4 regions of the Pantoea phytobeneficialis genome follow, and region 1 is predicted to be linked to each of the others. Evidence: predicted binding sites of a transcription regulator. Region 1 holds the regulator's gene; each other region holds the start of a gene.
The links. The regulator CRP, encoded in region 1, controls carbon source genes, mostly activating them, when cyclic AMP is high. The targets are predictions, from matches to a motif close to ATGTGANNNNNNTCACAT.

Region 1 (7,241 bases):
TCATGGGATTCCGCCATAAAACGCTGCCACTCGAGGGGGTGCAATTTCACCCGGAAAGCATCCTCAGCGAGCAGGGCCATCAGCTTCTGGCGAATTTCCTGAAGACTTAAGTTGTGTTTGCCTTTGTGTGATTTTTTATGCATATTTTGTGATTATAATTTCACGTCAGCTCAACAAATAATCCGATGAGGTAGGCAATGGCAGCAGAAAAGCTAGCGGTAACCCGGGAAACGTTCGATAACGTTATTTTGCCTGTTTATGCACCAGCGCAGTTTGTGCCGGTAAAAGGCAAGGGCAGCCGAGTCTGGGATCAACAGGGCAAAGAATATATCGATTTCTCTGGCGGCATCGCGGTGACTGCGCTGGGCCACTGCCATCCGGCGCTGGTGGAGACACTGAAAACCCAGGGGGAAACCCTGTGGCACACCAGCAATGTGTTCACCAATGAACCGGCGTTGCGTCTGGCGAGTAAACTGATTGCCGCGACCTTTGCTGATCGCGTGTTCTTTGGTAACTCCGGTGCCGAAGCTAACGAAGCCGCGTTTAAGCTGGCGCGCTACTACGCCTGCAAAAAACACAGTCCGTTCAAAAGCAAAATCATCGCCTTCCATAACGCTTTCCACGGGCGCACGCTGTTTACCGTATCAGTGGGTGGTCAGCCGAAATACTCCGACGGCTTTGGCCCGAAACCGGCTGATATCGTGCATGTTCCCTTCAACGATCTGGCGGCGGTAAAAGCGGTGATCGACGATCACACCTGCGCCATCGTGGTCGAACCGATTCAGGGCGAAGGCGGTGTGATGCCTGCCACTCCTGAGTTTATGCAGGGCCTGCGTGCCTTGTGTGATGAGCACAACGCGCTGCTGGTGTTGGACGAAGTGCAGAGCGGCATGGGCCGTAGCGGCAAGCTGTTCGCTTACGAACACTACGGCATCACCCCGGATATCATCACCACCGCGAAAGCGCTGGGCGGCGGCTTCCCGGTAAGCGCGATGCTGACCACCAATGAAATCGCCTCGGTGATGGCTCCCGGCGTGCATGGCACCACTTACGGCGGCAACCCGCTGGCCTGTGCGATTGCCGAAACGGCGCTCGACATCATCAACACCCCTGACGTGCTGGACGGTGTTGAATCACGCCGTCAGCAGTTTGTGGAAGCCTTGAAAGCGTTGGATAGCAAATTTGACCTGTTCACGGATATTCGTGGCAAAGGTCTGTTGATCGGTGCGGCATTGAAGCCGCAGCATGCCAGCAAGGCGCGTGACATTCTGCATGCCGCTGCCGCCGAAGGTCTGATGATCCTGACTGCTGGCAATGATGTGATCCGTTTTGTACCGTCACTGGTGATTGAACCGACCGATATCGAAGAGGGTATGGCGCGGTTCGCAGTGGCTATCGAGAAGGTGCTGGCGGCGTAACTCAGTTTTTCACCCGTAGTCCGGTCAGCCAGCGGCCATGATGTGGTCGCTGGCTCCATGCCAGAGAAGAGATGGTGTGCATCACGTTCAGGTGTTGCAGAATGCGCTTCACATGCTGCTCGACAATCGTTACCGCCCCCTCATTGATGTTTTCCGGTGCTTCCAGAATATTGCTGTCGTTACCGGGGCCATCATGCTCCAGCCGCTGCTGACAGCGTTGCAGCGCGATCTCACAGGATTGCAGATACCTTTCCGCCAACTTAGGCGTCAGCATGGTATGTTCGCGTGCCAGGATAGTCATGGCGTTGATGTGTTCGACAATAAACTGACTGTGCGTCACCCAGAGCCGCATATCTTTCAGGTACTGCGAATTGAAGCCCGGCTCGGTCATCGCCTGATTCAGCGAGTTAAACATGGCGTTATGCGCCTGGTTGACCTTGATGCGCTGATACGCCAGTTTCTCCGGTGACTGCTCCGGTCCGAGCAATAATTGCATCGCTTCCTGGTCGGCTTCCAGCGCATCGTGCGCATTCTTACGCAGTAAGCCGCTCTGCCACTGCGGCCACAGCCAAATCATGCCGCCAAAGGCAATCAGACATCCCATTAGCGTATCCATCATGCGTGGCAGCAGGAACTGCGCGCCATTCAGTGACAGCAACTGGAGCGAATACACCGCCGTCACCGTAAAGCCAATCATTGACCAGCCGTAATATTTACGTGTCACCAGATAGCTGGCGAGGGTGATCGCCAGCATAAACAACAGGGTGATGGATTCCGGTACGTCAAAGCGTAACGAGGCGGCAGCAATCAACAGCCCGGCAAAGGTGCCGAGCGCTCGGTGTTGAATTCTTACCCGAGTGGCGCTGTAGCCATTCTGGCTGACGAACATGGTGGTCATCAGAATCCAGTAAGGTTTGGGGATGTTGAAGAACAGCGCCAGCGCGCTACCAAACATCAGCATCACGGCAAAACGTGCAGCGGTGCGTAAGGCGGGGGATTTCAGCGACAGATAGCTGCGCAGCGCCGGAAAAAACGGCAGACGCCGTTGGCGATCGGCCATCAGATCACGGGTATACAGCGGTTTCTGGGTGCGCAGCACGCGCGCAATGCGGCTGAAGTGATACAGGCAGAAATTCCCCACCGGATTGTCCGGGTGCTGGCGGGCAATTTTTTCCAGCGCACCCAGCTGCTTATCCATTTGAAACCGTTCCGGCAGCTGGTGATACAAAATGGCATCGGCCAGCAAGCGCAGACGGGCGGAGATGGTCTTGGCATTCCAGCGAATCACCGCTTCAGCATGGCTCTGCTCCACCAGCTTTTGCACTTCTTCCGGCTGATGCAGGCTGACGGAGATATGTTCCTGCAAATCGAGTGCCACCTGAAAGGCACGCGTCAGGCGTTTATGGCTGTTATCGCGGCTGGCCGACAGCATATGCATTTGCTGGTAGCAGGTGGTGATCAGATCTACCGCTTTTTGCTGGCGTGCCAGCAACGGCGGCAGCGCTTTCTCCGGGTCGGTCAGCTGCGTCAACAGGGTATATTTGGCATCGCAATAATCCGCCAGCTCACGGTACAGCAGGCTCAGCGACTCGCGCATCGGCTGCTCTTTCCACAGCCAAAACCAGAACCAGTTGAACAACCCATACCACAAGGTCCCGCCGATATAGAGCAGCGGAGGCACCCAGATCGGCATACGTCCCACCAGGCTCAGGGTAAAGATGGAGGCAATCAGCGTGGCGGGTAACAAGCGGCCATGCAACGGGCTGATCTCACCCGTCACGCCCACTAATAGTGGCAGCACCAGCAGAATCAGCGGCAGGGGGACGTGATAATCCGTCAGCCACTGGATCAGAAAGCTGCCGGTCGCAAACAGGGAACCGCCAATAATCAGGCGTTTAAAAAAGCGTTTATGGGGCGTATCAAGACCGGCGATGTTGCAACAGGCGGGCACTAAGGAGAACAGCAAGCCTTTTTGCAGGTCGCCAAACAGCCAGCCGAGGGCCACGGGCAGGCACAGCACCAGCGTTTGCCGCAGGGCATAGTTCACTTCGGGATGATAGATGATTCGACGCCACATCAGCTCATCGCAGACAAAAACGGCGTGATGCTGCCATCACGCCGTGGGTGAGAAGAAATTAGCGGGTGCCGTAAACGACGATGGTTTTACCATGTGCGGAGATCAGGTTTTGATCTTCCAGCATTTTCAGAATACGGCCAACTGTCTCGCGTGAGCATCCGACGATCTGACCAATTTCCTGACGGGTGATTTTGATCTGCATCCCGTCCGGGTGGGTCATGGCATCGGGCTGTTTGGCCAGATTGAGCAGCGTCTGCGCAATGCGACCGGTCACATCAAGGAAGGCAAGGTTGCCCACTTTTTCTGATGTCACCTGTAGGCGACGCGCCATCTGCGCCGAAAGACGCATTAAAATATCCGGGTTTACCTGAATCAGCTGACGGAATTTTTTGTAGGAAATTTCAGCCACTTCGCAGGCAGTTTTGGCTCGTACCCAGGCACTACGTTCCTGACCTTCTTCAAACAGGCCAAGCTCGCCGATGAAATCCCCCTGATTGAGGTAGGAGAGAATCATCTCTTTGCCTTCTTCATCCTTGATCAGCACCGCAACGGCACCTTTCACGATGTAGTAGAGCGTTTCCGCTTTCTCACCCTGATGAATCAGGGTGCTTTTGGATGGATATTTGTGAATATGGCAATGGGACAGGAACCATTCGAGTGTAGGGTCTGTTTGCGGTTTGCCGAGAACCATTCGCTATTATCCTCTGTTGTAATCGTGCCCAAAACACAGGGGGCAGTTTTCCCTGTCAGGCGGTGAAATCGTAGAGCGCTTCCTGTTAAGGAAAATTATTCGGGTGGACTCTTAAGCCAGGCTTCTGATTCTTCCCGCCTTCGTCTATTGCGACGAAAATATTTTCAGCTCTGTTTGTAGCACAGCTTTTGCTAGCTGTCTTCTGTTGTCTCGCTTCAGCAAAAGGGCGATTAGTCTGGATTGCTGTTTCTCAGGTGAAAGCGTACTCTGGCGGCAAATCAGCCTATTCAGGAGAAAGAATAATGCAGGCACGGGTTAAATGGGTGGAAGGGCTTACCTTTCTCGGAGAATCCTCATCAGGTCACCAGATATTAATGGATGGCAATTCGGGCGACAAAGCACCGAGCCCGATGGAGATGGTGCTGATGGCGGCAGGCGGTTGCAGCGCGATTGACGTCGTGTCGATCCTGCAAAAAGGGCGCAATGATGTGAAGGATTGTGAGGTCAAACTGACCTCGGAACGTCGTGAAGAAGCGCCACGCATTTTCACACATATCAACCTGCATTTTATTGTTACCGGCAAAGCGCTGGGCGATAAAGCAGTGGCGCGGGCGGTTGATCTGTCGGCTGAAAAATATTGCTCGGTAGCGATTATGCTGGGCAAAGGGGTAGAAATCACCCACAGCTACGAGGTTATTGAACTCTAGCCCGGTCGTAACGGCGCGATAAATCGCGCCGTTACGGTTATGTTTGATTATTCGATGCGTTTGCCTTCAATCAGTCGCTGCACCAGCGGCGTCATAATCAGCTCCATCGCCAGACCCATTTTGCCGCCGGGCACCACCAGGGTGTTCATATGCGAGATAAAGGAATCCTGAATCATCGCCAGCAGATAGGGGAAGGCAATACCTTCCAGACCACGGAAATGGATCACCACAAAGCTTTCATCAAGTGATGGAATTTCACGCGCAGCAAACGGGTTAGACGTATCGACGGTGGGTACGCGCTGGAAGTTGATATGGGTGCGTGAGAACTGCGGGGTGATGAAGTTGATGTAATCTTCCATCGAACGCACCACCGAATCCATCACCGCTTCGCGTGAATGGCCGCGCTCGCTGGTGTCGCGAATCAGCTTTTGAATCCACTCAAGGTTGACGATCGGTACCACACCTACCAATAAGTCGACGTGTTCAGCCACGTTGTGCTGCTGCGTCACCACCCCGCCGTGCAAGCCTTCATAAAACAACACATCGGTGTTTTCCGGCAGCGGCTGCCACGGGGTGAAGGTACCCGGCACCTGATTCCACGGCACGGCCTCGTCATAGGTATGCAGATATTTGCGCGACTGACCAAGACCGGTTTTACCGTATTGCTTAAAGGTTTGCTCCAGCAGGCCAAAATCGTTGGCCTCCGGGCCGAAATAGCTGATATGACGGCCAAGGTCGCGCGCTTTGCGGATCGCCATGTCCATCTCAGGGCGCGTGTAGCGATGAAAACTGTCACCTTCGACCTCCGCCGCATGCAGGTTCAACTGCTGGAATATTTTGCGGAAGGCAAGGCTGGTGGTGGTGGTTCCGGCGCCGCTGGAACCGGTAACGGCAATGATCGGATGCCTGGCTGACATAACAAAGCTCCCTGTGAAGTCCGGCGATGAGCATTGTTAGCACGAAAAGCCGGGATGTGCATTAGCCGCGAAATTCACCGCGTGCCATGATATTGACGGTTTCGTGCAGTTCTGACCACACCAGTACTGCGTCACCGCGTTCCAGCTGGCGACGCACATCAGCGACTTTTTGCGCCAGACTGCGCTCCTGTTCACCGTAGTCGGTGCCTTCGCGTAATACAAAGGCTTCGATCAGGTTTTCCAGCGTTTCAGCTTCAAGTTGTTGCCACGGAATAATCACGATCATACATCCAGGTAAGTTGATAGCCACTGCGGCACGCGTTGTTCCAGCCACATTTGCGGTCGTAGCAGCGTACCGCCAACAAAGCCGACATGGCCGCCTTGCTGCGTCAGCTGATATTGAATCGAGGACGACAGTTGCTCCGGCTTCGGTATTACTGCGTCGGTCATAAAGGGATCGTCCTTAGCATGGATGATCAGCAGCGGTTTGCGTACCCCGGTCAGCAGCGGCATCGCGCTGGCACGATGATAATAATCGCCTGCGTCGACAAAACCGTGTGCTCTGGAGGTGACGGCATCGTCAAAGTCGCGCAGGCGGCGCAGGGCGCGCAGTTCGCGTAAATCGACCGGCAGGGTGCCAGGCCAGGCTTTCAACTTACGTTTAGCGTTCTTTTTCAGCTGCGTCAGCAGGTAGTGCTGATAAAAACGTGAGAAACCGTTCTCCAGCTTCTGGCTACAGGGTTCCAGCAGCAGGGGCGCAGAGATGGCGACTGCGGCATCCAGCGGCGCATCATGTCCCTCCAACCCGGTCAGACATGCCAGCATATTACCGCCCAGCGACACGCCGACGGCGGTGGTGGGGACATCGCCCCATTCCCGCTTTAACCAGCGCAGAAAGTAGCTGGCATCTTCGGTTTCGCCGGAATGGTAAATCCGGTGCAGGCGGTTCGGTTCACCGCTACACCCGCGAAAATGCATCACCACTGCCAGCCAACCGCGTGCCTGACATGCCTGCATCAACCCATGCGCATAGGGGCTGTGAAAGCTGCCCTCTAAACCATGAAACAGCACCATGCGTGGTTTGTGCGCGGCCTGAATAGGGTCTTCACTCCACGCAAGATCGACAAAATCGCCGTCCGGTAAATCGAGGCGTTGCCAGTGTGGGCGCAGAGTCACGCGCCGCCTGAGCAGACGCGGCAGCAGAGTTTGCAGATGCGGATTGCGAAAACCGCTGAGAGGAATGAAGTCCTCTTCGGGCGGGGAGTCAAAATTACTGTGGTAAACGCTTGTCTGATGCATATCTCGCTGATAGTTTCGATGGGTTTTTTGGCTTTCCTGGGTGAGGAGCACCCGAATCAACATGGAACTGAGTCTGTTTTTGTCAATGCTGGGCTTTCTCTGGGTCGCTGCGATCACGCCAGGGCCTAATAA
Region 2 (7,241 bases), 1.2 Mb from region 1:
TCATGCTGCAAGCCTTCACCGTTCAGGGTGGTACGACCGGAGGTGCCGCCGACGAGGAAGCCGCGCGCCTGTTGGTCGCCTGCCAGCCACATCAGATCACCAATACGCTGGAAGCCGAACATCGAGTAATAGATGTAGAACGGAATCATTGGCAGATTGTTGGTGCTGTAAGAGGTCGCCGCCGCCAGCCAGGATGAACCTGCGCCCAGCTCGTTGATCCCTTCCTGCAAAATCTGGCCTTTTTCATCTTCTTTATAGTAAGCAACCTGCTCACGGTCCTGCGGGGTGTACTGCTGGCCGTTTGGGCTGTAGATACCAATCTGACGGAACAGACCTTCCATACCAAAGGTACGGGCTTCGTCCGCGAGGATCGGCACCAGACGATCTTTGATCGACTTGTTCTTCAGCATCACGTTCAGCGCACGCACGAAAGCGATGGTGGTAGAGATCTCTTTGCTCTGCTCTTCCAGCAGCGCGCTGAACTCTTCCAGTGCCGGCATTTCCAGCTTCTCGGTGAAGTTTGGCTGGCGAGTCGGCAGGTAGCCGCCCAGCTTCTCACGCTGACCGTGCAGGTAGTTGTACTCTTCTGAGCCTTTTTCGAAGGTCACGTACGGCAGTTTTTCGATGTTTTCATCAGCTACCGGCACATTGAAGCGATCGCGGATGTAGCGAACGCCATCCATGTTCATCTTCTTCACCTGGTGAGCGATGTTTTTACCTTCGGCGGTGTCACCCATACCATAACCTTTGATGGTATGTGCCAGAATCAGCGTCGGCTGGCCTTTGGTGTCCTGCGCTTTTTTCAGTGCCGCGTAGATTTTCTTCGGATCGTGACCACCACGGTTCAGGGCGAAGATCTCTTCGTCTGACCAGTCTTTCACCAGCGCAGCAGTCTCCGGGTATTTACCGAAGAAGTGCTCACGCACGTAGGCACCGTCGCGTGATTTGAAGGTCTGATAGTCGCCGTCAACGGTTTCGTTCATCAGCTGGATCAGTTTACCGCTGGTATCTTTCTTCAGCAGCTCATCCCAACGTGCGCCCCAGATCACTTTGATCACGTTCCAGCCAGCACCGGCAAAGATGCCTTCCAGCTCGTTGATGATCTTACCGTTACCGGTGACCGGGCCATCCAGACGTTGCAGGTTACAGTTGATGATGAACACCAGGTTGTCCAGTTTTTCACGGACAGCAATGGTGATCGCACCTTTAGATTCCGGCTCATCCATCTCACCGTCACCCAGGAAGGCGTAAACGGTCTGAGCAGAGGTGTCTTTCAGACCACGATGATCCAGATATTTCAGGAATTTCGCCTGGTAGATCGCATTCAGTGGGCCAAGGCCCATGGATACGGTCGGGAACTGCCAGAATTCCGGCATCAGTTTCGGGTGCGGATAAGAAGAAAGACCGTTGCCATGCACTTCCTGACGGAAGTTGTTCATCTGCTCTTCGGTCAGACGGCCTTCAAGGAACGCACGAGAGTAGATACCCGGAGAGATATGGCCCTGGAAGTAGACCAGATCGCCGCCATCTTTCTCGCTACGCGCACGGAAGAAGTGGTTGAAACACACTTCATAGATAGTCGCGGAAGACTGGAAGGATGAGAGGTGACCACCCAGCTCCAGATCTTTCTTCGACGCACGCAGTACCGACATGATGGCGTTCCAGCGGATTGCGGAACGGATACGACGTTCAAGCGAGGTGTTGCCCGGATAGTCCGGTTCATCTTCAACGGCAATAGAGTTGATGTAGTTGCTCACGGCAGAAGAACCTGCTGCAACTTTTACGCCGCCCTTGCGTGCAGCACTTAATACCTGGTCAATCAGATACTGCGCGCGCTCAACACCTTCTTCACGGATGACCGATTCGATCGCCTGTAGCCAGTCACGAGTTTCGATCGGATCCACGTCATTGTGTAAACGTTCTGACATGGGGTGTATTCCTTATCTGTGTCTAATACGTTGAATTGTCAGGAGCCTGTCTGCTTGTGCTTTGCTTCAGTTCACAGCACAAGAAGACAGGCCCGTCGCTTTTTATCCGCACGTTCGTTGCCGCGCGTTATTCCTTACGTTGCTGTAAACGACGCAGGGAGCGTTCACGACGACTCTGCTCCCGACTTCTATCCAGCAAGATTTCCTCAATGAACGCCAGGTGACGGTGTGATGCCTCGCGTGCTTGTTCTGGCTCACGAGCCACAATCGCCTCAAAAATACTGGCGCGGTGACCGCTCACTTTCGCCAGCATTTCCCGGCGAGCGTAGAGCAATTCAAAATTCTGACGGACGTTTTGTTCCAGCATAGGGCCCATAGAACGCAGCAAATGCAAAAGCACCACATTATGGGCCGCTTCTGTGACAGCGATCTGATACTGCATCACGGCGTCGGCTTCAGCGTCGAGATCGCCGCTGTCCTGGGCCTGCTGGATTTGAACATGGCAGTCGCGAATGCGTTGCAGATCCTCATCCGTACCACGCAACGCCGCGTAATACGCAGCAATGCCTTCCAACGCGTGGCGGGTTTCCAGCAGGTCAAACTGAGATTCCGGATGTTGGGCAAGCAGGCTGACCAGCGGGTCGCTCAGGCTTTGCCAGAGATGCTTTTGAACGAAGGTGCCGCCACCCTGACGGCGCAGCAGCAACCCTTTCGCCTCAAGGCGCTGGATCGCTTCACGAAGAGAAGGACGTGATACATCGAATTGTTTGGCGAGTTCGCGCTCGGGTAGCAGCTTCTCTCCTGGCCGCAGAGTCCCTTCCATAATCAGGGATTCCAGCTGCTGCTCAATGGCATCGGAGAGCTTTGGTTGGCGAATCTTACTGTAAGCCATCGTCCCTTCTTATTGTGACTGACGTCCGGAGTAAATTGGTAATACCAATTGCCAAAAGTTGCCGGTAAAGTAACAAAGTATTCACCTTGTGTCTATATGGCAGCCGTCACACTTCAGGGGATTATCATTGGTTAAATGCGCTAAACGGCTGGGATAAAGACAGAAATAGAGCTGCGGGACGAATTGTTAACAGAATCCGCTTTTACCAAACCTTACACAGGCTTAGCGTATCCCTTCCACACTCACCATAAGGGAAAGCTATTCGTGTTTATTACCAATTCATGTCAGAAATACCGCGTCAGCGCGGCAGTGGATGCTGCTGCTTTTCCAGGCGTCTCTTAGCACAAAAAGCAAAAGCAGGTGCAAAGCGTCGCGCTTATCACTATTCTGGTCGCCAAGGTAGCTCACGTATGCACACAGCACGCCAGATACCGTAAATAAATGAGTACGTTATGTAAAAATAGCCTTACATTGGGCGAAAAATAACAACATCACGAGGTTCGTATGGAACAACAGCATGGCGACACGCTGCACCGCGGCTTGAAAAATCGCCATATTCAGCTGATTGCGCTGGGTGGTGCCGTAGGTACTGGTCTGTTTCTGGGTAGCGCTTCAGTCATCAAATCTGCCGGCCCGGCCGTTATTCTGGGCTATGCAATTGCCGGATTTATTGCCTTTCTGATTATGCGCCAATTGGGCGAAATGGTAGTGGAAGAGCCGGTTGCCGGTAGCTTCAGCCATTTTGCCTACAAATATTGGGGCAACTTCGCCGGTTTTGCCTCTGGCTGGAACTACTGGGTGTTGTATGTACTGGTTGCCATGGCCGAGTTAACCGCCGTGGGTAAATATATCCAGTTCTGGTGGCCCGACTTCCCCACCTGGGCAACCGCCGCCATCTTCTTTGTCGCGATTAACGCCATCAACCTGACCAACGTGAAAGTGTTTGGTGAGATGGAGTTCTGGTTTGCCATCATCAAAGTCGTTGCGGTCATCGGTATGATCCTGTTTGGCGGTTGGCTGCTGTTCAGCGGCAATGGCGGCCCGCAGGCGACCGTCAGCAACCTGTGGAACCAGGGTGGCTTCCTGCCGAATGGCTTTGGTGGGTTGGTGATGATGATGGCGATCATTATGTTCTCGTTTGGCGGTCTGGAGCTGGTGGGGATCACCGCTGCGGAAGCCGACAACCCGGAGCAAAGCATCCCTAAAGCGACCAACCAGGTGCTGTGGCGTATTCTGATTTTCTATATCGGCTCACTGGCGGTGCTGCTGTCGCTGCTGCCGTGGACTCGCGTCACCGCTGATACCAGCCCGTTTGTACTGATTTTCCACGAACTGGGTGATGCGCTGGTGGCGAATGCACTCAACGTGGTGATCCTGACGGCGGCACTGTCGGTGTATAACAGCTGCGTTTACTGTAACAGCCGCATGTTGTTCGGCCTGGCGCAGCAGGGCAATGCCCCGAAAGCCCTGTTGAAAGTCGATAAACGCGGTGTACCGGTGGCAACCATTCTGGTGTCTGCGGTAGCAACTGCCCTCTGCGTGCTGATTAACTACCTGATGCCTGGCGAAGCCTTCGGCCTGTTGATGTCCCTGGTGGTTTCGGCGCTGGTGATTAACTGGGCGATGATCAGCCTCGCTCACCTGAAATTCCGTAAGAAGAAAGACCAGCAGGGCGTTACCACGCGTTTCCGCGCCATCCTTTACCCGCTGGGTAACTGGATCTGCCTGGTGTTCCTCGCCGGTATTCTGGTGATTATGGCGATTACTCCCGGCATGGCGATTTCTGTCTGGCTGATTCCGGTTTGGCTGGTAGTACTGGCTATCGGCTACGCGATTAAAAACAAAGCGCAGCAAGCGTAAATCTGCCCACTCTGCCCGTCCTTGATCGGCGGGCAGAGATCTTCCTTCTTTAGATCTTCCTCACACTTTTTTCCGCCCAGGTGTTTTGTCCATCATCCTGACCAAATGGTCCCCGCCAGATTGCTGATTTTCCGCTAATAATTTTCCCACTGGTTATTACTGGAGAACAACAATGAAAGGAACCGCGCTCTCATTTCGGGAAAAGCTGGGATACGGCATGGGCGATGCCGGATGTAACATGATTGGCGGGGCCATCATGCTCTTCCTTAACTATTTCTATACCGATGTGTTTGGCCTCGCACCGGCGCTGGTCGGCACCTTATTGCTTTCCGTGCGGGTACTGGATGCGGTGACAGACCCGATTATGGGTGCCATTGCCGATCGCACGCAAAGCCGCTGGGGCCGTTTCCGCCCCTGGCTGCTGTGGATCTCCGTCCCTTATGTTCTGTTTAGCGTGTTGATGTTCACCACTCCGGACTGGAGCTATGAAAACAAGGTCATCTGGGCCTTTGTTACTTACTTTTTGATGTCATTAACCTACACCGCCATCAATATTCCTTACTGCTCGCTGGGTGGCGTCATCACGAATGATCCGGGTGAACGCGTCTCCTGCCAGTCATACCGTTTTGTCATGGTCGGGGTTGCCACATTGATTTTGTCCCTGTCGCTGTTGCCAATGGCCGAGTGGTTTGGCGGCGACAACAAAGCGCGTGGTTATCAGATGGCGATGAGCGTGCTGGCACTGATTGGCCTGGCGATGTTTCTGTTCTGCTTTGCCACAGTACGTGAGCGTATCCGCCCGGCGGTACCCACCAATGATGATTTGAAAAACGACCTGCGTGACGTGTGGAAAAATGACCAGTGGGTACGCATTCTGCTGCTGACATTCTGCAACGTCTGCCCGGGTTTTATCCGCATGGCCGCTACCATGTATTACGTCACCTGGGTAATGGGTCAGTCGACCCATTTTGCCACCTTATTTATCAGCCTGGGCGTCATTGGCATGATGCTGGGCAGCACGCTGGCAAAAGTGCTGACCGATCGCTGGTGCAAATTAAAAGTGTTTTTCTGGACGAACATCGCCCTGGCGCTGTTTTCCTCTGGTTTCTACTGGATCAACCCGCATGCCACTCTGAGCGTGGTGATCGCCTACTTCCTGCTGAATATCCTGCATCAAATTCCTTCACCGCTGCACTGGTCGCTGATGGCCGATGTTGATGATTATGGTGAGTGGAAAACCGGCAAACGCATTACCGGCATGAGCTTCTCTGGCAACCTGTTTTTCCTCAAAGTCGGTCTGGCCGTCGCCGGGGCGATGGTCGGTTTCCTGCTCTCCATCTATGGCTATGATGCCGGGGCGAAACAACAATCAGACCAGGCAATCAACGGCATTATGCTGCTATTCACCGTTATTCCTGGCGTTGGTTATCTGATCACCGCCGGTGTCGTCCGTCTGCTGAAAGTGGATCGAAAATTGATGCGTACCATTCAGGACGATCTGGCGTTGCGCCGCGCGAACTTTCGCGATCTGCAAACATCACGTCCCTCCTCTGCCGCCGTTATCGAACCCGGAGAAATTAAATGAGTCATTCCTGGCCTAATCCCTTTATCACGCAACGTGCTGATCCTTTTATTCTCCGTCATGACAACGGATATTACTTTGTCGCGTCAGTGCCTGAATATGATCGTCTGGAAATACGTTATGCAGCCACGCTGGCAGCACTGCCCGAGGCTGAACCGGTTGTGGTTTGGCACAAACCGGACACGGGACCGTTTAGTGCACTGATTTGGGCACCCGAGCTGCATCATATCAACGGCCAGTGGGTGATCTATTTTGCTGCTGCCCCCACGCGTGAAATTAAAGATGGCTTGTTCCAGCACCGCATGTACGCGTTGGTTTGTAGCGATGTTGACCCGCTGACCGGCCACTGGCAGCCGGTGCGTCGGGTGCATACGCCGTTAGACAGCTTCTCACTCGACGCTACGCATTTTGTTCATCAGGGAAGAAACTGGTATCTGTGGGCGCAGAAAGATCCCGCTATCCCAGGTAACTCGAATCTTTATCTCGCTGAATTGCTTAATCCCTGGACGCTGAAAGGCACGCCACAGATGCTGAGCCGCCCGGAGTATGAATGGGAATGCGCCGGATTTAGCGTGAACGAAGGTCCGGCGGTGATTCGTCATGGTAAGCGGTTGTTTGTCACCTACTCCGCCAGCGCGACGGATGAAAACTATTGTCTGGGAATTCTCAGCATTGATGCGGATGCCGACCCACTGCAAGCAGCCGCGTGGCAAAAATCAGCGCGCCCGGTCTTCAACACCAGTTGGGACAATCATCAATACGGACCAGGCCACAATAGCTTTACCGTCGACGAACAAGGGAAGGATGTACTGGTTTATCACGCGCGTAACTACACGGAAATTGAGGGCGATCCGTTATGGGATCCTAATCGCCATACGCGGTTGAAATACTTTGCCTGGCGTGAGGACGGCACACCGGATTTTGGTGTGCCGCCCGCCGATCACACCAGCGTACCGTAGATGGTCAACAGCGCTACCAC
Region 3 (7,241 bases), on a different contig from region 1:
GGTTTTTGCCATTCAGGCGGTTGAGCAATTCAGCCTGTATACCGGTGTCCGTCCTTCCGATGAACACTTCCGTCAGGCCGCCGCCTGGGCAAGGCAGGTTTAACGCTGATACAGATGGACGATCTCCGCCGATAACTCCCGCGCCAGCAACGATGTCATTAAATGGTCCTGCGCATGGACCATAATCAAGGTCATGGGCTGGCGACCTTCTCCCGCATCCTGCTCAATCAGGCGGGTTTGCATTTTATGTGCCTGGCGGGTGAAGGTATCGGACTGCTGCAACAGCTGTTGTGCCAGGGCAATATCTCCCGCCCTGGCAGCCTGCAACGCCTCAAAGCACAGGCTGCGTGCCTGACCGGCGTTAACGATAATCTCCATCACCGCCTCTTCTAAATCGATCATCATTGCTCTCCGTCAAAGCCGTTATTTGCCGCCGTGGCAGCAAACCATTCACCGCTTTTTTTCACGCTGCGCGTCTGGCTGGCGAGATCGAGCTGTACAAAACCGTAGCGGTTTTTGTAGCCGTTACACCAGGACCAGTTATCAATAAAGGTCCACATGTGGTAACCAAGGCAGTGGCTGCCCTCGGCAATGCCTTTGTGCAGCCACTTCAGGTGATCGGAGATAAAATCGATACGGTATTGGTCGTTAATCTGCCCGTCTTGCGCAAAACGCTGCTCGTTTTCCACCCCCATGCCATTCTCGGAAATAAAACAGCGTGGGTTGCCGTAATTCACTCGCAGATTGGTGAGAATGTCATAGATGCCCGGCGGGTAGATTTCCCAGCCACGATACGGATTCATGGTGCGTCCCGGCATTTCATAATGGTCAAAGAACCACTCCGGCATAAAGGGGGCCGCCGGGTTGACCGCATTTTCGCGGCATTTAACCCGCCGAGGTTGATAGTAATTGATACCCAACAGGTCGATTTTTCCTGCCGCGATCAGGGCGCTGTCCCCCGGCAGGCACGCCGGTAATTGATCGTACTGCTTCAGCAACGCCACCAGATCTGGCGGATACTCCCCCAGCAGCACCGGATCGAGAAAGCTGCGATTAAACAGCAGATCCGCATGATGCGCGGCGGTAAGGTCGGCAGGGTGTTGAGAACGGGGGTACGACGGTGTCAGGTTAAGAATCACGCCGATCTCGCCGCGATAGTCCCCGGCGCGATACGCACTCACCGCCGCAGCGTGGGCCAGTACGGTGTGATACGCCACCGTAGCGGCCCGGCGAAAATCGACCACATTGGGATAGTGGAAATCATAAAGATAGCCACCTTCCACCGGCACGATCGGCTCGTTAAAGGTGAACCAGTGCAGCACCCGATCGCCGAACAGGTCAAAACAGACCTGCGCATAGCGACCAAACGCTGTCACCACGTCACGGCTCTCCCAACCGCCTTTCTCCTGCATCGCCAGCGGCATATCGAAATGAAACAACGTCAGGAACGGCGTGATGCCCTGCGCCAGTAACTCATCAATCACGCAGTTGTAAAACGCCACCGCTTCCGCATTTACCTCACCCGTGCCATCCGGTATCAGCCGCGACCAACTGATGGAGGTACGAAAACTGTTGTGATTAAGTTGCTTAAGTAAGGCAATATCCTGCTGCCAGTGCTGGTAAAAGGTCGAAGTGTGCTGTGGCCCGACCTGCTGATGAAAACGCCACGGTTGTTGTGCAAACCAGTGGTCCCAGGTAGTGGCGCTTTTTCCGCCGCTATCGCTGGCACCTTCTGTTTGCAGGGCCGAACTGGCACTGCCCCACCAAAAATTCTCAGGAAACTGATACTTCATTACGTTTCTCTCCGGATTGAGTTGTCGCCGCCTGTTCCTGGGCTTTTTGTTCTTCAGATTTCATCAGGGAACGCTCATACGCACGCAGAAAAGGCAGGTACATCAGGGCTGACATCACCATGCAAATCAGGCACATCACCACCGGACTGATCGCCCAGTTGGCAGCCCAGGATGCACCAATTGGTGCCGGTGTGGTCCAGGGCGTGAGCGACACCACCTGGGCCAGCCAGCCCATCCTGGTGGCGGTCCAGGCGAGGATGGCATTAACCATCGGTACGCAGACAAAGGGGATAAACATCATCGGATTCATAATGATCGGCGCGCCGAACATTATCGGTTCATTGATGTTGAAGAAGCTCGGCACGATACCCATTTTGCCAATGGTGCGCAGATGGGTGGTGCGGCTGCGCAACAGCAGGAAAGCCAGCGGTAAGGTGGAACCCACACCCCCGATCAACAGGTAATGATCCCAGAATCCCTGAAGGTAGATGTGCGGCAACGCGGTGCCCGCCGCCAGCGCCGCCTGGTTAGCGGAGAGGTTAGCCATCCAGAATGGGTTCATAATCCCGGTGACGATCAAGGCTCCGTGAATACCGGCAAACCAGAACAACTGACAAAGCAGCACCGACAACAAGATCGCTGGCAGCGAGTCAGACGCCGACACCAGCGGCTCAAGCAGATGCATAATCGCTTCGGGAATAATCATCCCGGTCTGCGCCTGGATAAACAGATTGAGCGGGTGCAGCGTGCCAATGATCACCACCACCGGGATCAGGATTTCAAAAGAACGAGCCACACCGGTTGGGACTTCTTTGGGTAAGCGGATGGTGATGTTGTTGTGCTTCAGCCAGGCGTAAACCCGCGTCGAATAAATCGCGGTGATCAACGCGGTAAATATCCCCTGCCCGGATAAATAGGCTGTGGAGATAGTACCGTTGGAGTAAGGTGCGGCCACCAGCAGAAACGCCATAAAGGCCAGCAACCCCGACATGACCGGATCGAGCGAGAACTGCCGCCCGAGGCTTGCGCCAATCCCCACCGAGATAAAAAAGGTCATGACCCCCATGCTGAGGTAAAACGGCAACATCAGTTGCTCACGGTAAGTCGCGGAAAAATCCAGCCAGGCACGGGCAAAGCCGTTGGTGGTGGTGGCCGAGAATGGCGGGAAGATAAATACCAGCATGAAAGAACCGATAATCATAAACGGCAGCGCGGCAGTAAAGCCGTCGCGGATCGCTATGATGTATTTCTGTTGCCCGAGACGTCCGGCCAGCGGCGTGATCGCTTTTTCGATAACGCCAATCATCGACTGATATAACGAACTCATACCATCACCTTTATTCGTGAGCCGCCTCAATAAGCGAAAGCGCGAAATCCAGCACTTTGTCGCCGCGCTGCATACCGTAGTCCATCATCTCGATTGGCTGGACAGGGATCCCGGCGCTTGCCGCTTTGTCGGCCAGCGTTTTCAGCATGTATTTCACCTGAGGTCCCAGCAGCACCACCTGATAACGCGCAAACTGTTCGTCAAATTCGGTCACGCCATACGCATCAATTTCAACGGCCAGACCGCGTTCCTGCGCCACTTCTTTCATTTTGCGTACCAGCATGCTGGTGGACATCCCCGCCGAACAACACAACATAATCCTGATCATCGTCATCCATCCTTAAAGCTATGCCTCAATGTGGTTACGATTGGATATCATACGGAAACCGGTTTCCATGAAAGGTTGAACGAAGTGTGACCCGCATCAATTTCTGATGAATCGGCGCTTTTTTTATTAGATTCGCATCACAAAACATCATTATTTCAACCCATAACGGCGCGATTTATCGCGCGTCATTTTGGCATAGTTAAAAAACCGCGCGATAAATCGTGCCGCTACGGGATGGTGATTTTGCGCAAAAATGGAAAACCGGTTTCCAAGAATAAGGGAAGTCGTTATACTTCTGCTGGCTAAAGTTTGCTCAGGGTTTCCGGGGAGAAAGATGTCTACGATCAACGATGTATCGCGCTTAGCTGGGGTGTCAAAAGCCACAGTTTCTCGGGTGTTGAGTGGTTCGCGCGGAGTGAAGGAAGCCAGCCGTCAGGCAGTGCTCAAAGCGGTTGACGAACTCAAGTATCGACCTAACGTTATTGCTCAGTCACTCTTCAGTCAGTCTACCGGTTGTATTGGCGTCATCTGCGCCCAGGAAAACATCAACCAAACTACCGGCTACCTGTATGCGCTGGAAAAACAACTCAGCCAGCACCAGAAACATCTCCTGTTACGCTTCGCCAACAACAAAGCCGATGTGTTACATGCGCTCGATGAACTGAGCTGTGGCCTGTGCGATGACGTGCTGATCATTGGCGCGCGCTTCCCGCTCGATATCCAGGATGACAATGTGATTCTGGTCGATTGTGCCGAAACTGACTGGCCCAACAGCATCCAGTTTGACCACGGTTTTGCCGCTGAGACCGCCTGTAACTATCTGATCAGCCAGGGTAAGCGCCAGATTGCTTTGATCTATCCCGAGGCCGGTAACGCAGGCGAGCAGGTACTGAGTGGTTATAAGCTCGCACTGGAAAATAACCTCCTGCCCTATAATCGTAATCTGGTGTTTATGGATACGCCCTCTTCATCGGTCGCGCTTCAGGTGCTGCTCAACAATGCCAGTACCCTGAATTTTACTGCGTTGTTGACGGCCAACGACCAGGAAGCACAACAGGTTATTACCCAGCTACAGGCCTTTAATAAATCGGTGCCGGGCGACATTATGGTGTTCAGCCTGGCCGGTTCAGTCCATTTACCGGGCATTCCCACCATTCCGGCCATTGAGTATTCACTGGATGCGATGGCAGCCAGAATTGTTGGTTGGCTGACGAGAAAGACGCAAGATATGTTGGGTTCCTGTACGTTACGCGGAAACTTAATCATTCCGCGCTGACACCACCGGAGTGAGGAGACGGATAATGACGCAGCAGTATGAATACAGGCTCACCCGCATACCGGCACCGCCGACGTTTACGGATGCGCGCTCCGTAATCATCCCGGATGCCGTGATGCAGCAACGTCTCGCTGCACTCCTTCAGCGCATGAACGCACAACAACTGGATTACCTGGTCATTTACGCGGATAAAGAACATGGCGGAAACTTTGAGTATCTCGCCGGTTTTATCCCACGTTTTGAGGAAGCCCTGCTGGTGGTCAGTGCGGGCGGCTCTCTCAGCTACATCATGGGCAATGAGAACCTCAAGCTGGTGCCGTTTGCCCGCAACCCCGGCACCTGCCTGCACGCCCCGATTTTCTCCCTGCCAAATCAACCGATGGATGGCGACCAACCGCTACACAAGCTGCTGGCAAGCTGTGGTATCGGCACCATGAGCCGCACCGGGATCGTCGGCTGGAAATTGTTCGCCGATCTCGCGCTGTTTGATGTCCCGGCATTTGTCGCCGATGCAGTATTTCAGGCTTCCGGTGGCAAACAACGTATCAGCAACGCGACCGGGTTGTTTATCTCCCCGCACGACGGGGTGCGTATCCGTAACCGCGCGGCTGAAGTCGCCTTCTATGAATACGGTGCCAATCTGGCATCGGGCAGCCTGCTCAACGCGCTGGATGCGGTGGAAATCGGCCTGAGTGAAAAAGCCATTGGACAACGGCTGGCCGCCGCAGGACAACCGAACAATGTCATCAGTATCGCCGCCACCGGTGACCGTTTCAGCCATGCCACTCTTTATCCCCGCGACAAATTGATCGCGCTGGGCGACCGCTTTTCCCTGACGGTCGGTTACAAAGGCGGGCTGAGCAGCAGAGCCGCGTATGTGGTGACCTGCGCTGACGATCTCCCTGCGCAAGTGGCGGATTACCTCACACGCGTGGCGGTGCCCTACTACCACACGGTGGTCAGTTGGCTGGAGCGTCTCAAATGCGGCATCACCGGCGGTGAACTGTATCAGACGGTAGAGAATGTGTTGCCGAAGGAGCGCTGGCACTGGCATCTGAATCCTGGGCATCTGGTGGCCGATGAAGAGTGGCTGTGCTCACCCGTCAGTGCAGGGTCCAGCGCGGTGTTAAGCAGTGGCATGTTATTGCAGATCGATATCATCCCTTCAGTGCCGGGTTACGCAGGATGCAGCATCGAAGATACGGTGGCGCTGGCAGATGCACAGCTGCAACAAGAGATTGCGGCGAGCTACCCGCAAGTCTGGCAGCGGATGCAGGCACGGCGGCGCTATGTCGAACAGGTGCTGCATATCCGGCTGCATCAGGATGTGTTGTTGCTGTCGAATACGGTAGGTTATTTGCGCCCCTGGCTGCTGGATAAGACTCAGGCGCTGGTGAAGGCGGCAACCTGAATCCGAACGATTTTCCTATTACCCACACCGTCTGTGGTAGGCGTTTTTAGCCGCAGACGTGCGCTGCCCCCGTCTGAATTATCATATTTTCATATAGATGAAGATGATTTCTCGGTGATCTCCTGTCCGATGCGCTGAGAAATAATTGCGCAGCTTCACAATTTTTATTATTAGTAATTGCCAATGTTGCAGAGCGTGCTGAATACTCCCGCCGCAACATCCACATACGTTTTATTGCGGCGTGCTACTGCTTCGGCAGGCAAGACCAAAATAAAAATGCCAGCTCCAGTCTTTTCTGGAGTGCATTTTTGTTTTGGTCTTTTTTTTTGCCTTAACGAAAAGGGAAAATGATGAGTCATAACGAGTTAGCTGATGAAATCCTGCGTCTGGTCAACGGAGGCGATAACATCCGTACCCTGACACACTGTGCCACCCGACTGCGGATGGAGTTCAACGATCGTGCTGCGGTCAACAGCGAGCAGATTGAAAAATTACCCGGCGTGATCAGCGTGGTGGAACGCGGTGGACAGTTCCAGATTGTGGTGGGTAACGATGTACAACGGGTATTCCGCGTACTGGAAAAAGCCACCAGCGGCAACAAACCCACGACCACGCCCCAGGCCAAACAAGAGCGTGGCGGTATCGTTTCTCAAATCATCAGCGTGATCTCCACCACCTTCACCCCGGTGATCCCGGCGATTACCGGGGCCGGGATGATTAAAGCGCTGCTGGCGATCTGCAAACTCACCGGCGTGATGAACGAGAGCAGCCCAACGTGGCAGTTGCTGAATATCATCTCCGACGCAGCGTTTTTCTTCCTGCCGGTGCTGCTTGCCTATGGCGCGGCATTGAAATTCGAATGTAACGCGATTCTGGCGATGACCATTGCCGGCGCGCTGCTGCATCCGGATCTGGGTAAAATGCTCGCCAGCGGCAAGCCGGTGGATTTCCTCGGTTTGCCGTTCCAGCTGGCGGATTATGCCGGTTCGGTACTGCCCATCATCCTTACCGTCTGGTTGATGTCGTACATCGAACGTTTTGCTGAACGTGTCTCACCGTCAATCATCAAGTTTTTCGTCAAACCGATGATTATCCTGCTGGTCACC
Region 4 (7,241 bases), 1.8 Mb from region 1:
TGACTCTTCTGCTGCTGAAGCGAGGGGCTGATGACTTTGCTCCGTGGGCAAAATCACGTTCAGCACAATCGCCAGAATCCCGCCGGTTGTCACCGCATGACCAAACAGATTGGTTACCAGCATCGGGAACTGTTTCAGCACATCCGGCACGGCTTCCACTCCCAGGCCCAGGCCGAAAGAGACGGCCACAATCAGCATTTCGCGGCGACCCAGCGGCGACTGTGTCATTACCCGGATACCGGCAGCCACCACGCTACCGAACATCACCAACGTCGCTCCGCCCAGCACGGGGGCGGGAATTTGCTGCAACAGGTTGCCAATCACTGGAAAAATACCCAACAGCACCAGCATCAAACCAATCACCATCCCCACATAACGACTGGCGACGCCGGTCATCTGAATCACGCCGTTGTTTTGGGCAAACGTGGTGTTGGGAAATGCGGAGAACATCGCGGCCAGCACACAACTGATACCATCCGCCAGGATACCGCCTTGCAGGCGGCGCTGAAAACCCTCGCCCTCAATCGGCTGACGCGATAACAGGCAGTTGGCAGTTAAATCCCCGACCGCTTCGATCACGCTGATCACCGATACCAGCGCAATCGGCACAAAGATCGCCCAGTCAAAATTAAAACCAAAGCGGAAGAAGCCCGGCATCACCAACCAACTGCTTTCGGCCATCGGTTTAAGTTGCAGATGGCCGGTCAGGGCGGCGGCGATACAACCCACTGCGATGCCCGCTACCACGGCCACTAAGCGCGCCCAGCGATTACGCGAACGGTTCAACGCCACAATCACCAGCAAGGTCAACGCCCCCAACGCCAGATTCCACGGAGCGCCGAAATCGGCAGCATTGTGACCACCCGCCCAGTCGGTGATGCTGACCTTGATCAGGCTGATACCAATCAGGGTAATCACCGTACCGGTGACTACCGGCGTCAGCACCTTACGCAACGGCGCAATGCAGCGGCTAATCAACATCGGGATTAATGCGGCTATCAGGTTACAGCCAAAAATCATCGCCATAATGTCTTCTGGTGAACCGCCCCGTGCTTTCACCATCAAGCCACCGGATAAGATCACGCCAAGAAACGCAAAACTGGTGCCTTGCAGGCAGATCATCCCGGCACCGACACCCATAAAACGGCGCGCCTGAATAAAGGTTCCCAGGCCTGAAACCAATAACGACATGCTAATCAGATAAGGAATGTAAGCCTGTAACCCCAATACCGAACCGATAATCAGTGGTGGCGTGATAATGCCCACCACGCTTGCCAGCACATGTTGCAGTGCGGCAAAAAATGCGGGGGCTGGGCCAATGCGTTGTTCCAGCCCATACAGCAAACCTTTTTCATCTGAGTGCGACATAACGGTGCTCCGGCAGTAAATTCATCAGACCAGCTGATGCATGAATCACGCCAGAGCAATAAGATTCAGTGATATTTTTAACATATCATTGAATTTAAAAGAGATTAATCAACAAAAAAATACGGCTGAATCTGCAACCTTAGATTCAGCCGATTATCATTTGCCACTTTTCGTTTCATCATGCCGCAGGTTTTGCACTGTCGTTGTGCGCAACATGCGTCGCAAGCAAGGATAGATCGAGATAGCCGCTTAGCTCTCGTTGCTCGGCACGGGGTAAGTAAGGCAACTCACCTAACAAAGGGGCATGCAGTTTTTCACTCAGTACATCAATGATTTCAGCATAATGCGCAAGGCCAGGGTTGATACGATTTGCCACCCAACCGACCAGCGGTAAACCATCCTGAGCCACTGCCTCTGCGGTCAGTAAAGCGTGGCTGATGCATCCCTCTTTGATGCCCACCACCAGCACAACCGGTAATTGCTCCTTTTTGACCCAATTTGACAGCGGTTGCAGATCATTCATCAGGCTGCGCCAGCCGCCTGTGCCCTCCACCACCACATGCGGCGAACGATCCTGCAATGCGGCCAGTCCCTTACTCAGCAACGGGTAATCAATTTGGTGCGTTGGGCTGGTGCTGATTTCATCCTCTTCCAGGGTAATGGGGTTAATAGCGGCATAAGGTAATGCCAGGCCCGAAGCCTGCTGCAACAGCAGCGCATCTTTGTTGCGTAAACCCTCAGGGGTGGGTTTAGCACTTTTGGCAATAGGTTTATAACCTACGGCGCACTGACCATTCTGTGCAAAGCACTGTAACAGCGCGCGAGAAACCACGGTTTTGCCCACCGCGGTGTCGGTACCGGTGATAAAGAGTGTTTTCACCCTTCCTCCTTCGTTTAGCGATGTGAACCAGAGGTGACGAAGGAGCAGTTTAAGGAAATGTCGTACCTGACAGATTGCGTTAGAACAAACTTAAGGCGGGCGGATTAGCCCTGAAGCAGTTTTATCAGCAGATAACCGGAATAAAGGGCATCTTTCACTAACGCCGCGGCACCTAATGTGCCGGGATCGTTAAACGCGGTGGGAGCCAGTTGGATTTCATCGCTATAGGCCGGTAACGCCTGCTGACGGATGGTGCTACTCACGGCAGGAAACAGCACGTCGGCGGCCAGATTCAGTGGCGAGCCGATAAGAATTTGTCGCGGGTTGAAGATATTCACCATCATCGCCAACATGCGACCGATATGGTGCCCGACACCGGCAATCACATCACTCGCGAGACGGTCACCCTCCTGGGCGGCCTGACACAGGGCTTCAATGGTCAGCGGCACACCGTGCAAACGGCTTTCCGGCTGAGCGGGTAAACGCTGCGCTGCCAGGCCGAGCAGGCTACCGATGCTGGCCACGGTTTCCAGACAGCCATGATTACCGCAGTAGCACTGCTGACCATAGGGATCAATCTGGGTATGGCCAATTTCCACCAGCGCCCGCCCGCTTTTGTGCAGCAGCTGCCCGCCAGTAATCACCCCGGCACCCACGGTTTCATCAATCACAATCTGGATGACGTCCTGCGCACCGCGCGACGCGCCAAACAGCGATTCGGCCAGCGTCCAGGCAGAAATATCGTGCTGGACAAACACCGGCACGCCGGTGCGTTGCGACAGGGTTTCGCCCAGCGGCATATCCTGAATGGCGTAACCGGGCATACGATGCACCACCCCCGAGGCCGCATTGATCAAGCCGGGTAAGGTGATGGCGATGGCTGTCAGACGTTCAAGTTGTTTCTGATGGCGAATAAAAAAGGCATCAACCAGCTCCTGTAGCTCCTGCAACAGCGGTTTGTCCGGGCTGGCAATCAGTGGCAGACGATCTTCCTGTAAGGCGCGACTGCTGAGATCGCGTAATGTCAGGGTGATGTAACCCGGTTGAATGCGGATTGCCAGATAGTGCCAGGCAAGGGTATCGAGAACCAGACCAATAGCCGGACGGCCACGGCTGCCAGGCTCCTGAAACTCGGTTTCCTGCACCAGATGCGCGTCCAGCATTTCACGCACGATTTTGGTGATGCTGGCGGGAGCCAGTTGAGCACGTTTGGACAGTTCAATACGCGAAATCGGGCCGAAATGATCGATCAGTCGGTAAACCACGCCTGCGTTGGTCTGCTTTATTTGGTCAATGTGGCCAGGTTGACTGTCCAGATTCACGCCCTGCTCCCGGTTATTTTCGCGCTTCTAAATAAATAGCAACTATGGTGCGGCAGATTGGCGGATAGCGCCAAATATTTGATTAGATATGTGATTTGTCGCACATAATGTCGGGCTGTTTTCGCACCGTCTGGCTTAAGTTTCAGCGTTACGTTGTAACAGCTTCATCATATTTGCCATTTGCGCACTCGGCTCGCGCGTCGCTGACCACACCAGCCACACTTCAGACAACGCATCAGCCTCATGCAGCGGTAACCACACCACATCGGCGAGCCGTGCACGACGGAATGAGGCCGGTAAAATCGACACTCCCAATCCGGTAGCGACCAGGCCGAGGATGGTCATCGCTTCCCCGACTTCCTGGGTAATAAAGGGTTTGATCTGGTAGCGGTGCAGCAACGCCAGGATCTCGCCATATAAGGCGGTGCCCCCAAGTGGATCGAAAAAGACAAAAGGTTCGTTCGCCAACGCCTGAATCGAGATAGCCTCGGCATCGGCCAGTGGATGCGCCCAGTGCACCACTGCACACAAGGGTTCGCGCAGCAACAGCTGATGCTGCAAATCACTCGGTAACGGCGTATTACGCATCACACCAAGATCGAGACGCCCTTCGTGCAGCGGTGCCAGTTGTTGTCGGGTGTTAATCTCCTGCATCTGGATATGCACGGCCGGCCAGCGCTGGCGGAAATGGTAGAGTGCATCGGATACCAGCCCGGTAAAGGGTGCTGAGGAGGTGAAACCAATGCGCAGTTCCCCTTCCTGACCGTTATGGAGCCGCGCCGCACGGCTGGCCGCCTGTTCGACCTGAAGCAAAATCCCACGCGCATCCTGCAAAAATTGCTGCCCGGCGGCGGTGATCTGCACGCTGCGATTGGTGCGGGTGAACAGTTGCGCGCCAATTTCCTGTTCCAGTTGCTGAATCTGTTGGCTGAGTGGCGGTTGCGAAATATTGAGGCGGAGGGCCGCGCGACCAAAATGCAGCTCTTCAGCCACTGCAATGAAATAGCGAAGATGACGGAGTTCGACATTCATATTTTAAACGTCTCATTCGAGATTATTAATATATTGTACAACCTATTATCACTTTCCTACGATAGCAATACCTTTTGAAATTTGAGGATTTTCCGTGAGTCGCTCTTCTCAGGCGGTGACACTCGATGAGGACGAAGTGTCCGTCGTGCCTGCTTCTGCTCCAGCGTCAGTAACATGGATTGAACGCGGTTCGCCGCAATTTATGCGTGTTACCCTTGCCCTGTTCTCGGCTGGTCTTGCCACTTTTGCCTTGTTGTATTGTGTCCAGCCGATTCTGCCGGTGCTCTCCCAGCAGTTTGGCGTTTCGCCTGCGGCCAGCAGCATCTCGCTGTCGTTATCCACCGGCCTGATGGCGCTGGGTTTGCTGGTCACCGGGCCGCTCTCCGACGCTATTGGTCGTAAGTCGGTGATGGTCACCGCATTGATGCTCGCTGCGTTATGCACCGTGATTTCCGCCATGATGACCAGCTGGCACGGCATTCTGTTGATGCGTGCGCTGATTGGTTTGTCGTTGAGTGGGGTCGCCGCGGTGGGCATGACCTACCTGAGTGAAGAGATTCATCCGCGAGTGATCGCCTTTTCCATGGGCCTGTATATCAGCGGCAACTCGATTGGTGGCATGAGCGGTCGTCTGCTGACCGGGGTATTGACCGACCTCTTCTCGTGGCGCATCGCCATTGGTGTGATCGGCTGTTTTTCGCTGGCATCGGCGCTGATGTTCTGGAAAATCCTGCCGGCTTCCCGTCATTTCCGTCCGGCTTCATTACGTCCGCATAATTTGCTGATTAACTTCCGTCTGCACTGGCGTGACAAAGGCCTGCCGCTGCTGTTCGCCGAAGGTTTCCTGCTGATGGGCGCATTTGTCACCCTGTTTAACTACATTGGTTATCGCCTGCTGAGTGCGCCGTGGTTTCTCAGCCAGGCCGTGGTCGGTTTGTTGTCGGTGGTGTATCTGACCGGGTCCTGGAGTTCACCCAAAGCCGGAGCCATGACCAGTCGCTTTGGCCGGGGGCCGGTGATGATTACCGCCACGGCGATCATGCTGTGCGGCCTGCTGCTGACGGCGTTCAATACCTTGTGGATCATCCTGCCGGGTATGATGCTGTTTACCGCCGGATTTTTTGCCGCCCACTCGGTTGCCAGCGGATGGATCGGCCCACGCGCCCGTCGGGCAAAAGGCCAGGCCTCGTCGCTCTATCTCTTCAGTTATTATGTGGGTTCCAGCGTTGCCGGTACGTTAGGTGGCGTGTTCTGGCACAGTTTTGGCTGGGGCGGTGTGACCGCTTTTATCAGCGTGTTGCTGGTGCTGGCCTTGCTGGTCGGCTGGCGTTTGCAGTGCCGCCAATTGTAATTCTCTCCATCAGTATGCGGGGCCACTGTGCCCCGTTTCCCCTCGCGTAATCACACCTGTCGGCAAACTTTCAGTGCCAGTGAAAACAAAATAGCAATCGCTAGCTATAATTTATTCTATTCCAAAAATAGTTGGATTTTTTCTTTCACAGCAACGAGGAAGCCAAATGGAACTTTACTATTACGTCGATAAATACGCCGGCTATAACGACAATCATGTGGTACATGCAACGGGTTGCCCTTTCCTTCCTCCCGACGCCGCAAGGCGCTTTCTTGGCACTTTTTATACCGCTAACGCTGCCATTCAACAGGCGCGCAAGTTTTATCCTTCTGCACTGGGCTGTGAACATTGTTGCCCAATTACGGTAAAAAAAAACCTGACCACACAGAATAGCGTGGCGCTAAAACACATGGTCTGACTCTGATATTCCCAGTCTGATACGGCCCGCGACGTTGCGCCATTTTGTTAAGTTTTCCTGTGGCATTTCGCTATGTTAGACACCAATAATATTGCTTCAGGTAGAACGCTCATGCGGGAAAAATACGCAACGTCGCAAATCGCCCTCCACTGGTTGACCTTGTTATTAATCGCTGTTGCCTATACCACCATTGAGCTACGAGGTCTGGCGGCCCGCGGTACGGTTGCGCGCAGCCTGATGATCATGACGCACTTTAGCTGTGGCGTATCGGTGTGGGTGCTGATGCTGGTGCGTGCCGCATTACGTCATCGTCATACATCGCCTGATATCAATCCCGCACCACCACGCTGGCAGCATATGCTCGCCCATCTGATGCATTTCCTGCTGTACGCGCTGTTTCTGGCGTTACCGACTCTCGGCGTTGCCTCGAAATATCTCAATGGTCGTCCCTGGCAGGTATTTGGCTTGTCGATGCCGGTGAGCAGCACACCGAATTTTGACCTCGCCGATACCTTGATTGGCTGGCATGAAACCCTGGCACCGCTCGGCTACTGGCTGATTGGCCTGCATGCCGTCGCCGCACTGCTGCATCACTATATTCTGAAGGACAACACGCTGATCCGCATGATGCCTGCGCGCAAGCGCAACCCGTAGCGGCGCGATGGTTCTGACGATAACCCCAGGCTATCAACCTGGGCGTCGGTGATAAAAAATATTCAGCAATAAAATACGGTTAGATGGTTTCCCTCAGCGTATTAATCCTCCACAATAGGCATAATTTGTGACAAAGGTCACTTTACATCGGGCCTTTCGCCCCTCATTTGCTGCCTGACTGATCTGAATTTCATGCAATCAACAACCGTCTCCCGT

Region 2: a site for CRP is predicted at 4,729-4,746, ahead of CTZ24_RS03580 (glycoside-pentoside-hexuronide (GPH):cation symporter). Genes of this name have one in related genera too.
Region 3: a site for CRP is predicted at 3,533-3,550, ahead of CTZ24_RS25910 (PTS sugar transporter subunit IIB). Genes of this name have one in related genera too.
Region 4: a site for CRP is predicted at 3,659-3,676, ahead of mlc (sugar metabolism global transcriptional regulator Mlc). Genes of this name have one in related genera too.

What each region holds. Positions count from the first base shown of each region.
Region 1 covers NZ_CP024636.1:3,984,967-3,992,207, reverse strand. Annotated here, with positions in the region: gene CTZ24_RS18620 (aminodeoxychorismate synthase component II) at 1-110, shown strand, start outside; gene argD (bifunctional acetylornithine/succinyldiaminopimelate transaminase) at 198-1,418, shown strand; gene CTZ24_RS18610 (YccS/YhfK family putative transporter) at 1,420-3,495, opposite strand; gene crp (cAMP-activated global transcriptional regulator CRP) at 3,554-4,186, opposite strand; gene CTZ24_RS18600 (OsmC family protein) at 4,489-4,893, shown strand; gene CTZ24_RS18595 (phosphoribulokinase) at 4,941-5,810, opposite strand; gene CTZ24_RS18590 (YheU family protein) at 5,872-6,090, opposite strand; gene CTZ24_RS18585 (hydrolase) at 6,093-7,109, opposite strand; gene CTZ24_RS18580 (LysE family translocator) at 7,171-7,241, shown strand, end outside.
Region 2 covers NZ_CP024636.1:806,261-813,501, reverse strand. Annotated here, with positions in the region: gene aceE (pyruvate dehydrogenase (acetyl-transferring), homodimeric type) at 1-1,928, opposite strand, end outside; gene pdhR (pyruvate dehydrogenase complex transcriptional repressor PdhR) at 2,056-2,820, opposite strand; gene aroP (aromatic amino acid transporter AroP) at 3,325-4,680, shown strand; gene CTZ24_RS03580 (glycoside-pentoside-hexuronide (GPH):cation symporter) at 4,853-6,265, shown strand; gene CTZ24_RS03575 (glycoside hydrolase family 43 protein) at 6,262-7,221, shown strand; gene ampE (beta-lactamase regulator AmpE) at 7,203-7,241, opposite strand, start outside.
Region 3 covers NZ_CP024640.1:106,056-113,296, reverse strand. Annotated here, with positions in the region: gene CTZ24_RS25930 (shikimate 5-dehydrogenase) at 1-103, shown strand, start outside; gene CTZ24_RS25925 (PTS lactose/cellobiose transporter subunit IIA) at 100-402, opposite strand; gene CTZ24_RS25920 (glycoside hydrolase family 1 protein) at 402-1,793, opposite strand; gene CTZ24_RS25915 (PTS sugar transporter subunit IIC) at 1,774-3,120, opposite strand; gene CTZ24_RS25910 (PTS sugar transporter subunit IIB) at 3,131-3,448, opposite strand; gene CTZ24_RS25905 (LacI family DNA-binding transcriptional regulator) at 3,783-4,724, shown strand; gene CTZ24_RS25900 (M24 family metallopeptidase) at 4,750-6,135, shown strand; gene CTZ24_RS25895 (beta-glucoside-specific PTS transporter subunit IIABC) at 6,486-7,241, shown strand, end outside.
Region 4 covers NZ_CP024636.1:2,208,610-2,215,850, forward strand. Annotated here, with positions in the region: gene CTZ24_RS10295 (nucleobase:cation symporter-2 family protein) at 1-1,368, opposite strand, end outside; gene bioD (dethiobiotin synthase) at 1,547-2,248, opposite strand; gene mlc (sugar metabolism global transcriptional regulator Mlc) at 2,353-3,570, opposite strand; gene CTZ24_RS10310 (LysR family transcriptional regulator) at 3,706-4,602, opposite strand; gene ynfM (multidrug efflux MFS transporter YnfM/SxtP(Kp)) at 4,697-5,953, shown strand; gene CTZ24_RS10320 (hypothetical protein) at 6,120-6,371, shown strand; gene cybB (cytochrome b561) at 6,483-7,025, shown strand; gene CTZ24_RS10330 (sugar transporter) at 7,218-7,241, shown strand, end outside.